DNA from 2 places in the Pontibacter locisalis genome. Region 1 is predicted to be linked to the other one. Evidence: riboswitches for the same ligand, from Rfam matches in the RefSeq annotation. Region 1 holds a riboswitch; the other holds the start of a gene.

Region 1 (7,241 bases):
ACAGACAACAGATAACTGCGCAATGCCTGCGGATAATAAAAGTTCTCTGTAACCTGCCCTCCACCTGCTATGTAGCTGAAGGTATACCCATTAGCTGCATATTTCTCACTGAACACGTTATTAACCAGTAAGCCTAACTCCAGCTCTTTCAAGATATTCTTAAAGCCAATGTTATAGCTCAGCCGCAGGTCTCCTACCTGGTAAGCTGGTATAATCCGGCTCTCATTTTCCGTGTTATCCAAGTATTGCTTGCTGACTGTTTTGTAAATAAACGCTGCTTTTAGCCCCTTCATCAACCCTACTTCCAGCTGACTTGTTGATACAAAATCCGGTGAGAACGCAATAGTTGTTTCATTGTACTTGTTAACAGCTTGCTCTCCTGTGTCATAATCATCAATAAACTCGTTGAAGTTCTCAATTTTGTTCTGGCTGTAGGCAATATTTGAGCTTAACGTAGCTACAGTACCAAGCCTTAGAGCACCGGCCAGTTCAATGCCCTGGCGATAGCTGTCATCAATATTGGTTCTGGTGTAGGCACCCACATCGTTTATCTGGCCAGTTACCACTAACTGATTCTTATAATCCATGTAGAAGTAATTTATTTCCAGGTCAGCAGTAAGAGATCTGCCTGCAAGCTCCGCCAGACCAATCAAACCTCTGTAACCAGCTTCAACATTGCGCAGCGTTTCATGCTTTGGACGGCTGTTTGGAGTCGACTCTGTAAAGTCTTTACGCACAGGCTCTCTGTTACCGATGGCATAAGAAGCATATAGTTGGTGCTCTGGCTGCAACTGATACGTTACTCCCGCTTTAGGATTGAAGAAGTTATAATCAACATCCTGCTCCATATTCTCCAGGTCATTGTCAAAACCTTCAAAAGCATAATTGATCTTTCGCACCTGTATATCTCCAAACACGCTTAATTTGTCTGTTAAGCCATAGGAGGCCTTTGCAAAAACGTTGAAGTCAGTCTTAACGGCATCATTGTCGTAGTACTTCTCGCGGATATCCGAAGTAGAGGCAAAACGTGCCCAGATAACTTCACCAAAATGACGGCCGTCGTACCTGTTCCAGGCACCACCGAGTGTTGCGTTAAAGCGGCTGCCTGGGCGATACTGCAACGCATAAGTAGCACCATAAAAATCGTTGTCTAACCAGCGGCGGCGGATAATATCGGATCTCTTGATCTCCACACCACCTATTACCACATTTGGCAAACCATACCTGGATAGTTTATCGTCAGCTTTAAATTGCTCATAATAACCTCTACCATAGGTGTAGTGCAAAGCTCCGGAAAAAGTAAGACCAGGCAGGAAGTCGTGTGACAAGTGTAACTGGTAATGATCCTGCTGATAATTGTCTGTTTCGTTGTCGTAGGTATAGTAGTTGTACCTGCGACCGGAAGTCAGGAGGTTCTCTTTATCAGCCCCCTCAATCCAGTTACGGTCAATGTAATCCTGCAGGTCTGCTGCATTGCCATACACGAGTGCCTCCGGAGTGCCATACCAGGCCTGGTATGTTTTTTCCTGTCCCGAGAAGGTAATGAATTTCACCGATGTTCTTTCACCGAAATAACCTCCCGAGAAATACAGCGATTTCAGATCTGAAGAGGCACGGTCAATATAGCCATCTGACGTGATGCGGGATAATCGACCATCAAAAGCAAACTTACCATTGATCAGACCAGTGCCAAACCGAACATTGTTCTTCCAGGTATCAAAAGATCCATAGCTGTGATCCGTTTCGGCATAGGCCTCACGACGTACCTGCTGCGTCTGGATATTTATACTTGCCCCGAAAGCACCTGCTCCATTGGTTGATGTTCCCACCCCGCGCTGTACCTGAATGTCCTGCACCGAAGAGGCAAAGTCCGGCATATTCACAAAGAAGGTGCCATGGCTCTCAGAATCATTGATAGGAATACCATTTACCGTAACGTTGATGCGGGTAATATCGGAGCCACGGATGCGGATTCCGGTATACCCCACACCTGCACCGGCATCAGAGTTTACCACCACCGATGGCACCTGCTCCAGTAGATAGGGCAAATCCTGACCGAAATTCCGATCTTCAATTTCCTCTTTGCTAACGTTCGTGAATGTAGTGCCTGTTCTCTCATCGGCACGAGTAGCCTGTACCACAACCTCACTTGCCTGCAGTGCCTGTGGGCGCAGGGCTACCTGCACATACTCATCCTGCTGTAAGTTTACATTTACTTTCTTCTGCTCGAATCCCAGGTAACTTACTTTTAAAGTATAGCTGCCTGCTGGCAGGCTCTGGAACTGGAAGGCACCGTTCTGTTCGGTAGAAACTCCTGTGCTGGTGCTCTCCAGAACTACATTGGCTCCCACCAACGCTTTACCTGTGACAACATCAGACACACGCCCGCTCAGTTTATACTGTGCAAGCAACTGCAATGGCAACACAAAAACTGCCAGTGCTAACAAAAAATTTTTCATTAAATGGTGATGATAAAAAGATGAAACATACAGATATGCCAGGGGTTAGCATCCTGTTGATTTTGTTTCCCGCGTTTTTCCCTTCGCCGGCATTACCCGGATCAGGTTCAATGGGTATGATCTCAGCCCGTTATTATAAGGCACCCCTAAACTGTGGCAAAGGTAAGAGGGTTTTCTGTTATATCAAAAGGGCAGCCGCAAGCAAATGGCCAACGTATACTACTTGCTGGTTAGTAGCATGTTATTTTTCATAAAATGCAATAACCCCTTACTTAAAATGTACGTTGAAAACAGTAGATGGACTTTCTAACCTGCACGCTCACATTTCTTTGATTTACAGTGCAGAAGTCCGCTGAAGAAATTAATTAGAATAAGATAGAACCGTGATGATGATCAGCATTTTGTATACCATGGCACTCCTGACGATATTAGCTTATTACGCTTTCGCTCCTCGTAAGAAGTTTAATCGTCCGCCATCTACAGATAGCGACGATGATGGAGGCGAACCGCTAGGAGATGATCTGCCAGATTTGGACCTACCACCCGGTATTTCTTTACCGATAAATGATTTTGAACCAAAGTATGACTTCAGGAATATTAAAGTACCTAAGTTTCCTGAACCTTCTTTGCAATGATTTTAACCTGCTTAAAAGGAGAAGGGCCCAGTACGAATCTCGTACTGGGCCCTTCTCCTTTTAAGCAGGTTAAATTTAATGAACAGCTATTGTAAACGTACGCTCAAATGCCTGTTCTGGCCTTAATTCATTTATCCCCTCTTTCTCCTTTAACTCTCCTGAATCTCCCACACTGCTGGCAATGCCGCACCAAGGCTCTATACAAACAAAAGGCGAAGGCCCTGGCTTAGCCCAGATACCCAAATATGGAAACCCCTCGAAAATCAACTCTACCCGCCGCGGGCTTACACGACTGGCTAGTACTAATCTATCAGAACTCAGGTTTTTGAAAACCAGTGCATCCTTATTAAAATAATCGTGATGGAGTGGCAATATGGGGCTTTTATCCAGCACTGGCTCTGTTTCTCCAGTCAGTAAACCATCCTCGTTAAGCAGATAGCGCCGGAGAGTCTCCTCTTCTTTAAATTCAATAAAATAATCAGTATACTGCTCGTTCAGGTAAAGTGGCACATTAAAACCCGGATGTCCTCCAACAGAAAACCATATGGCCTTATCATCTTCATTGCGTACCAGATAACTCACATCCAGCCTGTTTCCTTCCAGCTTGTATGCAATCATCAACCTGAACTTAAACGGATACTGCCGAAGGGTCTCTTCGTCATACTTTAGTTCGAATACCAGTTTATCGTGATGCTCATCTACTACCTCAAACTCCCTGGTACGGGCAAAGCCGTGCCGCTTCATGTGGTATGTTTCACCCTCAAAGGTATACTGCTGACGTGGCAACTCACCTACAATGGGAAACAGATTAGGCGCATGGTTTGGCCAGATAGCAGGATCCGCAACCCAGATGAACTCCAGGTTTTCATCCTTTTTGATAAAATGCTGTAGTTCTGCACCACGGCTTTCAATGCCTACTTTGTAGTTATCATTCTCTAGGAAGTGTAGCATATCCTGTATTTACTGATTAGAGATTTTTATTGAGAAGCTTATCCACTATGTTTTTGGCCTGTTTTAACCGTTCCTCCTGCTGCCCTGATACTTCTACGAAGGGAACACCTAATGCCTGGAGCTCCTTTTTGTACCACTCATAGAAGAAAGTTCGCAGGTGAGGGTGCTCCCGCTGTGGATCAGGCTCCCACGGCAAATCAACGCCCATCAACAGGCAAAGGTTGTAGTTTTGCTGCTCAAGTTTTTCCTGTATCCATGTGGGGCAGTGGCCAAAGGCATGTTCGCTCCAAATCTTCAGCACCAGCATGTCGGTGTCTGCAAACAGCACCTGGTTCGCCTCCTTCTCCAGCTTCTGCTCCAGCTCCAGTTGCCCTGCAGCAATTGCTTCAATATCCTGTAGCGTGTAAGGCTTCTCTAAATTACCGACATAGCTCCGGGCATACTCCGGCACCCAAACTGTATTGTAGTGTGAAGCCAGCTGCTCAGACAAAGTAGATTTACCTGTGGATTCTGGTCCTGTGATAGCGACTTTAAGCATTTAACAAAGGTCGCGAAAAAATGAGAGCAGTTTGGCATATGCTAAAAATAACGGGGTGCCAGAGAGCAAGCTCCCGGCACCCCGCCTTTTAAACAGCCTCCTTACTGCTTATTACTTTTTCTTCAGCAGCTTCACTGTTTTGGCTCCATCTCTGGTCACAACGCGCACTATGTACATACCTTCCGGCAACTTCTGTCTGTCTACTTCTATCTGCTGCAGTTCACCGGCTTTACCTACTCCCGACTTCAGTTGCTTGACTAAAGTGCCTTTCATGTCATACAGGTTGATGTCATATTTCTCAGAGTTAGCTATTTTAAACTCTACTGTAGCTCTTTCTGAGAAAGGAACCGGGTAGACAGCGATGTCTTTGCTCTGTATATATGAAAATTGTCTGACTATCATACCGCTATTGATTCTACAAAAGCTCTGAAAGGGCCAGGCTATAAGCCGCCTTTTTAAGATTAAGGAGGCTGTTCAAACAGACAAAAAGAAGTACAGTCTGCCTTTTTGAGAAAGCAGATTTTATCATATTGCTATATTTTAGCTATCGTTGAAATTTTAGCTCTTGAGGGGGTAAATCAGAGCTACAACAGTGCTAGTGGCGTCGCACACCTATTTTTAATTGTGTGCATGTGTCTTATAGGGTGCAATTAATATAATATAATCTATTCTACTTCGCGTGTATCATCCAACAGCCAGTCAAGGGTTTGACGGACTTTAGCGTAAATTCAATTACATACATTTTATGTAATTATGGGGTGGAAGCTACTAATTTTAAGCTTGTTACACACTAAGGCAACAAAAACAGCAGGTAGCTTATTGTTTGTAACGAAAGCTACCTGCTGTTGGATAATTTTTACAAAAATTAAAAGTAAAGAGGGTAAATAAGAGAGGGAACGGAAGTGTTATGCAGCTAAATAAAAATCAAATAGGTACAATATTTTATAAAACCTGTTACTTAGTTTTCTGAAAAGCTGTAGTCATAGAAATTATAAACCTCTACCTCTTTTTCTTTCTTGTCACCATACTGCCTCAAAGACATTCTTTTAGGTGTTTCGTCCGGTGACTCGTAGCCCCACTTTAAGCGGTTGGCATATTTTAATTCTTCGGGTAATAGTAACTTCTTTTGCTTCATTTCCTTCACAGTTAAACGTTACGCATACTTCCCTCGAACTCAGGGTGCTTAAACTTTTTAAGCTTACCTACATGTACGCAACGCCCCTGCAGCCGGATTATACCTATCAGCAGTATAAGTAGGACAAAATAAACTAATTCGCCTGTACTCCTCTGGCAGGCTGCACTTCCAGTTCCTGTTTCCACTCCAGATACCCTTTTACAGACAGTATTAAAAAGATGAAAAACAGACCACTCGTTAGGTAAAGCTCCTTATAAAGATAAACACCAACATACAATACATCCACCACCAACCACACCAGCCAGTTCTCCAGTTGCTTTTTAGCCATCATCCAATAGCCAATCAAGCTGATTGCTGTTGTAGCAGAGTCGGTATAAGATAGATCAGCATCCGTATAATTCTCCAGGAAATAGCCCAGGCTCAGGGTAAAGACAAGGCCCAGGAGAAGCAAAACTGTCAGCTCTTTTGAACTCACCCGGCTAACCTTCCGCTCCGTATGTCCCTTGCCGCCATAGAGCCATACATACCAGCCATAAAAGCTGGTTACCACATAAAAAGCATTTAAACCCATGTCTGCATAAAGGCGGGCATCGTAAAAGACGACCACATACATAGCTACACTTACTAAACTGACAGGCCATGTCCAGATGTTCTGCCTTGCTGCCAGCCACACGCCCGCTATCCCGGTGAGTACTCCGATTAATTCAATCAGGCTCATCGCGTGCCACGCCTCAATTACATTGTTAACAATGTTAGAAACTTCCATCAGATAAACTAAAAAAGTGTAAACGCTATCGAAATTGCAAATCGTTGCTAAGTTTGTAAATGAAAACATAAAGGTCAAACATACGCTATAATTAAGGCAATTTGGCAAAGCAGAAGTATGGACGAGATAACAGCAGTAGAGCTTAAGGAGCGCCTGGCACATAATAATAAAATACAACTGGTGGACGTGCGTGAGCCATCGGAGTTCCAAATATGCAATTTAGGAGGAGAACTGATTCCGTTGGGAGAGCTTCCAAAGCAGGCCAACCGCATACGCCGCGACATACCTGTAGTAGTTATTTGCCACCATGGTTTCAGAAGCGCACAGGCCATCAATTACCTGACGCAACGCCTCGGGTTCGAGAACTTATTAAACCTGAAAGGTGGTATCCATGCCTGGGCAACGCAGGTAGATCCGGACATGGCCACGTATTAGTTTTTATTATTTTCTACTGGTTCAACTGCCCTCTTATCCGGGATAGCAACTCTCCGTTACAACATTAAAATATATTTTTCTCAAACCTCTTGCATTATAATCTCAATTAATTTTCGTAGTTTTACGCGGCAAATAACAACCCCTAATTTATTTGCCATGCTCTCTGAACAGTCAAGCATTTTATTTGAGGCGCTCACATACGATGATGTGCTTCTTCTCCCGGCTTACTCCGAGGTACTCCCCCATCAAACCGACACTTCTTCACAGCTTACGCGCAATATTCGCATAAACATTCCGCTTGTATCGGCCGCCATGGACACCG
Region 2 (7,241 bases), on a different contig from region 1:
TTGCATAGCACAGGGTCTGCATGGATATAAGGTAGCACCACGAAGCCCAGCTTCGCCAGTTCTTCGGTTGCTTTCAGTGTTTCGATGGGGTCTGGTAACAGGTATTTCGGGTCCGGGTGGATTTCCAGTTTTACCCAGTTTGTTTCCAGTGCTTCCCGGGCCAACTGGGCGGCAAACACAGCTTCTTTTGCATTGCGTACACCGGATGTATTTGGCAGCAGGTTAATGTGCGGGTGCTTCAGGTGAAATAGGATGTCATCTTCTTCGGCATGTATGTCTACACGCTTTAAAGCAACCGTTACCAATTCGGAGCCCGATGCCAGCAAGGCTTCTTCCATTAAACCGGATGAGCTGAATTTACCTGTGCCGGTAAACAGGCGTGACTGAAATGTTTTATCTGCTATCTGTAACATATTATACGACTATAGTAGTGTTTGCTGTTAATTGTTGAATGGTACGGACAAAGGCTGCTGGATCAGCAGCATACGTAATCGCACCTGATACGGCGATGCCATGTACTCCTGCCAGTAAAAGCGGCGCAACATCCGTAACCTCGATACCGCCAATGGCAATGACAGGGATCGTGATACCTTCGGCAGCTAACTGGCGAAGTATGGAAGTATACCCTTCCTGGCCCAGCACCGGACTTAACTTTTCTTTGGTGGTGGTGAAGCGAAAAGGCCCCAGCCCAACGTAATCTGCACCGTCTGCCACACGTTGCCGGATGTGCTCCAGGGTATTGGCCGTGCCGCCTATGATCATACTTTCCCCCACTATACTTCTGGCTTCCTGTAGTGGCATGTCCTGCAGGCCCAGGTGCAAACCATCAGCTTCTACTGCTTTGGCGATGTGCGGGTAATCGTTGATGATCAGTTTTGCGCCATACTCTGCGCATAGCTTTTTAGCTTCTTCCGCATGGCTGGCCACAACAGACTCCGAAGTATGCTTTACCCGTAGCTGCACCCATTTGCAGCCTGCATCCATGGCCTTATGTATGGCCGCAACATGCGTTAAGGATTCCGTTTGCTGAGATATGTATTGTAGTTTAGCTATCATGTTGATGGTACCCGAGTAAGGTGTCGTTACTGCTTAAAAATGATTCGGTGTAGCGTTTGCCACGGCGGCAGGCTTCATCTAAAGTATAGCCCAGTGCCAGGTTTGCCGCAATGGAAGCCGACAGCACACAGCCGGAGCCATGTTTTGGCGAAACACTTAATAATGTTGGCTCGAATGGGGTGCAGGAATTCTGAGTAAATAAATAATCCGTTCCCGGCGCTTCCGGGTTGTGCCCACCTTTCAAAAGTATGGCACAGCGCTTTGCCATCTCCTTGGCTGCATTTGTTGGTGGCAGGTCAGGATTTAGCTGCTGTATCTCGTTGTAATTCGGAGTAGCCAGCGTTATCTCCTGCAGTACAGCTTTCAGTTGTTGATCTTCCAGAGCACCATGAAAATTGAAACCGGCGCTGGCTTTTAAAACCGGATCAAGTACGATCTGAATGTGTGGCTGGCGTCGCTTTAAGTATAAAATCACTTCCAGCAGTACATCCATACTTTGCCCGATCCCGATCTTGCAGGCACGGATTTTAAACTTGCTTACCAGCGGCTCCAGTTGCTCCATAATCTCCTGGGCACTTAACCACTGCACCTTCAGAAAGTCGGTATCGCTTTGCACAGTTAAAGCTGAGCACACGCCAAAGCCATAGACACCGTGCTGCTCAAAAGCCTTGATGTCGGCAAGTATACCTGCGCCGCCACTCGGGTCGAAACCGGCGATGCTTAGTACGTATGGGCGAGTGTCTGGCATTTTTCTTTAATTCTTGTGAAGTTGTTAACCGCCTGTTCAGGTTGCTTCCAGATGCTGCCAAGTATGGCTGCTCCGTCAAAGTTCATCTGTACCAGCTGCGCTATCTTCTCAGCATCAATTCCACCCAGTGCAATAACCGGAACCGCTTTCTCTGCTGCTGTCAAACAAAAGCCAGCTAGTACAGATGTAGCATAACCCGGCTTGGAGATACTATTGAACACTGGTCCGAAGAAAGTGTAGGCAAAGCAGGGGGGGAGCTGCTGCAGTGCCTCTGTGGAGTGCACAGATGTACTCAGGTAATATCCTTCTGACTTCAGTTTCAGCAATTCCGCTGCTGGTGTTATACTTCTGCTTTGCTCTGTAAAGTGCAGCCTGTTTATCCCGAATTCACCTGACAGCTCGTGGTGCTGGTGTAAAGCTATTTTAGAATAATGCTCCGGGTGTATCTGCTGTAGTAGCTGCCTTAGCTGTTCCTTCGGATAATCTGGTTTTCGTACATGAAAGTATTCCAGCCCTGCTTCAAACAACTCGTTGATGCGCAGCGGCTCCCTGGTTATCGGGGCAGGACTGGAGATAACTATCAGTTTCATTTACAGGTATAGCTCACTGCCTTTTTCGGCAAACTCCTTAGCTTTCTCTTCCATGCCTTTTTTCAGGGCTTCCGTTTCCTGTACACCTTGCTGGTCGGCATACTCGCGTACTTCCTGCGTAATTTTCATGGAGCAGAAGTTCGGTCCGCACATAGAGCAGAAGTGCGCTATTTTGGCACCCTCAGCCGGCAGTGTTTCATCATGGAATTCACGTGCCGTGTCCGGGTCCAGTGACAGGTTGAACTGATCTTCCCAGCGGAACTCGAAGCGTGCCTTACTCAGTGCGTTGTCGCGGTACTGCGCACCTGGGTGTCCTTTGGCCAGGTCGGCGGCATGTGCCGCAATTTTGTACGTGATCACGCCATCTTTCACATCTTTTTTGTTCGGAAGGCCCAGGTGTTCTTTTGGCGTTACATAGCAAAGCATAGCCGTACCAAACCAACCGATCATAGCTGCACCAATGGCAGAAGTGATGTGATCGTAACCCGGTGCGATGTCAGTTGTGAGTGGCCCAAGGGTATAGAAAGGAGCTTCGTGGCACTCCTTCAGCTGCTTGTCCATGTTCTCCTTGATCATGTGCATCGGCACGTGGCCCGGACCCTCAATGATCGTCTGCACATCGTGTTTCCAGGCGATCTTCGTCAGCTCTCCCAGTGTCTCCAGCTCCGCAAACTGAGCCTCATCATTGGCATCAGCCAGGCAGCCGGGGCGCAAGCCGTCACCCAATGAGAAGGACACGTCATAGGCTTTCATGATCTGGCAGATCTCTTCGAAATGCGTGTACAGAAAGTTCTCTTTATGATGCGCCAGGCACCACTTCGCCATGATAGAACCACCTCTGGATACGATGCCTGTTAAACGCTTGGCCGTTAGCGGTACGTACCGCAGCAACACACCGGCATGTATTGTAAAGTAATCCACGCCCTGCTCTGCCTGCTCAATAAGGGTGTCGCGGAAGATCTCCCAGGTCAGGTTCTCTGCTTTACCACCTACTTTCTCCAAAGCCTGGTAAATTGGCACCGTACCGATCGGAACCGGGGAGTTGCGGATTACCCACTCGCGGGTTTCGTGGATGTTCTTACCCGTCGAAAGGTCCATGATGGTATCGGCACCCCAGCGGCAGGCCCAAACGGCTTTCTCTACTTCTTCCTCGATGCTCGACGTAACAGCTGAGTTACCGATGTTGGCGTTGATCTTCACCAGGAAATTGCGCCCGATGATCATCGGCTCGCTCTCCGGGTGGTTGATGTTGGCTGGTATCACAGCACGACCAGCTGCTACTTCCTGTCTTACAAACTCAGGCGTGATGTGGCTTTTAGGTGTATTGGCACCAAAACTGTGGCCGGCATGCTGGTGTGCAAGTATAGGATTCGGCCCGTTCAAGTGCTCGTTTATCAGGTCAATGCGCTGGTTCTCTCGGATGGCGATGTACTCCATCTCCGGCGTAATGATACCTTTTTTGGCGTAATGCAGCTGCGTTACATTCTGACCGTCCTTAGCACGGAGCGGCTTGCTCAGGTGCTGGAAACGAAGATAATTCAGGCTGCTGTTGGCCAGACGTTGTTTACCATACTGCGACGTTACGCCACTCAGCTCCTCTACATCGCCTCTGTTCAGAATCCAGTCCTTACGCAGGGCAGGCAGGCCTTGCTTTAAATCGATCTCGATGTTCGGATCAGTGTAAGGACCGCTGGTATCATAAACTGTAACGGATGCATTCTTCTCAACCTGTCCTTCAGAGCCAAATATCTTGGTGTCAGTGAGGCTGATCTCGCGCATTGCCACCGAAATATCGTGTAGCTGCCCTTTTACATACACCTTTTGCGATGCCGGGAAAGGTGTGCGGGTGATCGTTTGTTGCTGTGGTATTTTTTCTTTTTTCATAAAGCTATAATTACAGATGAAGATATGCAGGACTTAACCGCCCTGCGTTGCTCTGATGATGGTGACAGAATCGTTGGGGTGTAAGAGATGGTCGTCCCAGTTTAGCTTCGGGACAATGGCGTTATTGACTGCAACAGCAAATCCGTTTTGGTGCTGAGGCAATAGCGTTTGCAGCAACTGCTGTATAGTGCAGTTGTCGGCTACTGTTTGTACTTGTTGATTTACAGCTATTTCCATTCCTGTAGATTTGGTTCGAAAGACCTTAGGAATGGACCTGGAGAGAGTTGAAAAAATCCTGGTATGTATTCGCTTTTCCCTACGGCAGTATGAACTGCATCAGGTTCAAAGGGTAAATCTCAGCCCTATAAAATTTTACAGGACACCCCTAAAGTCGGCTCAAAGCTAACAGCAAAATCATAAATTCCAAAAACAAGGAATAAAATAAATTTATTAACTGCTACTTCTCTGAGGTTAAAATAGAATCATCAATAAGGCGTTCCTGCTTTCCAAGATTATATGGGAATAGGGGAGGTGTGGCTTTAAATAGTCGCTCCCCGGAATTCCTATTTGGATACGTGTTGTAGTAAAAAGGCTGGTTGTGATGATTTGGGGAAGTCATAAATGGAGGCGTCGATCGGGCATGTTGAGGTGGCCACCTGGCCTGTAAAGCCACTCCGGCTCAAAGCTGATCATGGTGCTGGGCTCCGCCAAGCTTGGAGGCATGCAAAATGCCTGCGACCACATGAACCGGGTAACCTGACAGGCCTGCTCATAAGATTTTGCTTTCAGCATGTAAAGGTTTAGGCTACCAGGCCTCCACAGACGATGCAGAGGGTGATCAGCTAATTAGCTCCTGTTATAGCCAAAGTGTTCGCTCTGTTTGTACAAAGTTGTTTTAAGACCCAAATTTTTGTCTAGGACGCCTGCCAAGTGCACAGTTGATGGCAGGACATGTACCACTTCTATTCCAATGGTGAGAGCAAGGGTTTCTAATAGTAGTAGACCCGCTAGCTCTGTGTCATCTTGGTGTCTGGCAGTCGAGGAGTGAGAAAATACAGCTATGATTCAACCGAAGGGGATAAATTATTGAACCAAAAAAGCCGCTTCATATGGTATGAAGCGGCTTTTAAGTTTTGTAGAACGAAGGATAGAATTATCGAATCTTATCCACAGGGATTTGGCGATTTTGAATGGTTATCTGCAAGTGGAAGAATAGCGGATCTGTCTGTCCCGCTGAACAAAATCTCTGTTATACTGTTCATCACATTGCCTTATCTAACCAGTGGTGCCAGGTGACTCTTTTTCCGGAAACTTCTCCTGAGGCGCTTTCAGCTCTTGCAGGCACGCAACATCCGGAGCCGAACGTTTCAGCCAATCGAGGAGCACAGGCAAGCGGGCATTGATTCCGTTGACGTTGTAGGTGGCGATCTTCATATACAAAGTAAGAGCGTGTTTCGTTTAATGCAGGCAGCCACTCACATGGAGCGATGTTGCTTTGTTCTCTCCCTGAGGGCCTCGTAGTTAGCGGCGGCAAAGGCATCTATCTTCTCTGGCTCCAGGAAATTCATCTTTATCTGCTCCTCACGCTCCTTTCCGCCCAGAATAACATTGATCTCCCCATTTAGCAGGCCATCAACAGAAGCCTTGGCCACTTCCTCTGGTGTATCCATCTGTCCCACTACTGCAGTTTTCATCATGTCAGTGTCCGTGGCTGAAGGGTAGACGGTCATCACGTGGATCGGGTACTGGTGCAGCTCTCTTCGCATTGCGTCAGAGAACTGGCCCACAGCCGCCTTCGTGGCGGCGTACACGCTGTAGAACGGCATGGCGATGTACCCGTAGCCCGAGGACAAGTTCATAATGGCGCCTTCCTTGCTCTTCATCAGCAGCGGCAGGGCCTTCTTTGTCAGCAGGATCAGGCCTGTCACATTGATGTTGATTTGGTTGATGATGTCCTCGTCGCTCAGGTCGGAGAGCAGGCCGGCGCTTACCACCCCGGCGTTGTTGATGAGGATGTCCAGCTCGCCCCAGGCCTCTGATACTGTAGAGATAGCTTTATCGAGATCTTCTACTTTGGCCACATTGCCCTGAATGGTGAGAAAGTTAGCGCTGGGAATTTCTGCCTTCAGCGCGTCTAGCGCCTCTTTCCTTCTGCCTACCACGGCAAAGTCCCGCACCCCCCGTTGCACCAACTCCTGAATGATAGATTTTCCTATTCCGGCACTGCCGCCGGTGATCAGCACTTTCTTATTTTTAAGGTCCATAGGTACACGCTTTGTTTTCTTAACATGAAACGTGACTAGGAGTCTGAAGTTTTACTGTCTGACAGACTTTTGACCCTTCCTGATTCCTTGTTTTCCAGAACCTTTTAAAGCTGTTTGCATATAACTTCTTAATAAATATGGCACAATTTGCTTTAAGGCAGGTGTGGCGATAATCTAATTAAAAGAAACTTATAGATGAGTAACCAGGAAACAGAGAAACGAAAATATCCTTTGTTGTTTTCAGAGGGGAGACTGGGGAACCTAAAGCTCAGGAACCGCATCGGCCTCGCCCCCATGACGAGAACGTCGGCAGAAAGTAACGGGGTGCCCAATGAGACGATGGAGAAGTACTATACCCGTTATGCCAAGGGCGGCTTTGCACTCTTAATAACTGAGGGCACTTACCCTGACGAAAAGTATAGCCAGGGGTATCTGAACCAGCCGGGGGTAGCCAACGAAGAGCAGATAGCAGGATGGAAAAGAATCATTCAACGTGTGCATGACGCGGGAGCAAAGATCATCTGCCAGTTGATGCATGCCGGGGCCTTGTCCCAGGGCAATATACACGCGCAAGAAACCATAGGCCCATCTGCTGTGCAGCCTAAAGGAGAAAAGCTGGGGTTCTATGGTGGTGAGGGTGCTTTTTCTGTTCCGAGGGAAATGAGCAAAGATGATATTGCTGATGTGGTTAACGGATTT

What was found. Region 1 has a riboswitch for thiamine pyrophosphate ahead of ACFSRY_RS20265 (TonB-dependent receptor). Riboswitches for the same ligand answer to the same signal wherever they lie in the genome.
Region 2: it holds a riboswitch for thiamine pyrophosphate, as region 1 does, so the genes downstream of both, thiS (sulfur carrier protein ThiS) here and ACFSRY_RS20265 (TonB-dependent receptor) in region 1, are expected to answer to the same signal.

The regions. Positions count from the first base shown of each region.
Region 1 is NZ_JBHULU010000039.1:69,834-77,074, forward strand. Features, by position in the region: gene ACFSRY_RS20265 (TonB-dependent receptor) at 1-2,459, opposite strand, end outside; TPP riboswitch at 2,520-2,617, opposite strand; gene ACFSRY_RS20270 (hypothetical protein) at 2,846-3,094, shown strand; gene ACFSRY_RS20275 (aldose 1-epimerase family protein) at 3,170-4,045, opposite strand; gene ACFSRY_RS20280 (AAA family ATPase) at 4,062-4,583, opposite strand; gene ACFSRY_RS20285 (T9SS type A sorting domain-containing protein) at 4,695-4,985, opposite strand; gene ACFSRY_RS20290 (hypothetical protein) at 5,542-5,718, opposite strand; gene pnuC (nicotinamide riboside transporter PnuC) at 5,852-6,484, opposite strand; gene ACFSRY_RS20300 (rhodanese-like domain-containing protein) at 6,602-6,919, shown strand; gene guaB (IMP dehydrogenase) at 7,076-7,241, shown strand, end outside.
Region 2 is NZ_JBHULU010000017.1:94,137-101,377, forward strand. Features, by position in the region: gene ACFSRY_RS13150 (thiazole synthase) at 1-413, opposite strand, end outside; gene ACFSRY_RS13155 (thiamine phosphate synthase) at 415-1,056, opposite strand; gene ACFSRY_RS13160 (hydroxymethylpyrimidine/phosphomethylpyrimidine kinase) at 1,046-1,804, opposite strand; gene ACFSRY_RS13165 (thiamine phosphate synthase) at 1,777-2,394, opposite strand; gene thiC (phosphomethylpyrimidine synthase ThiC) at 2,395-4,278, opposite strand; gene thiS (sulfur carrier protein ThiS) at 4,312-4,515, opposite strand; TPP riboswitch at 4,575-4,675, opposite strand; gene ACFSRY_RS13180 (endonuclease/exonuclease/phosphatase family protein) at 5,554-5,712, opposite strand; gene ACFSRY_RS13185 (SDR family NAD(P)-dependent oxidoreductase) at 5,754-6,542, opposite strand; gene ACFSRY_RS13190 (oxidoreductase) at 6,738-7,241, shown strand, end outside.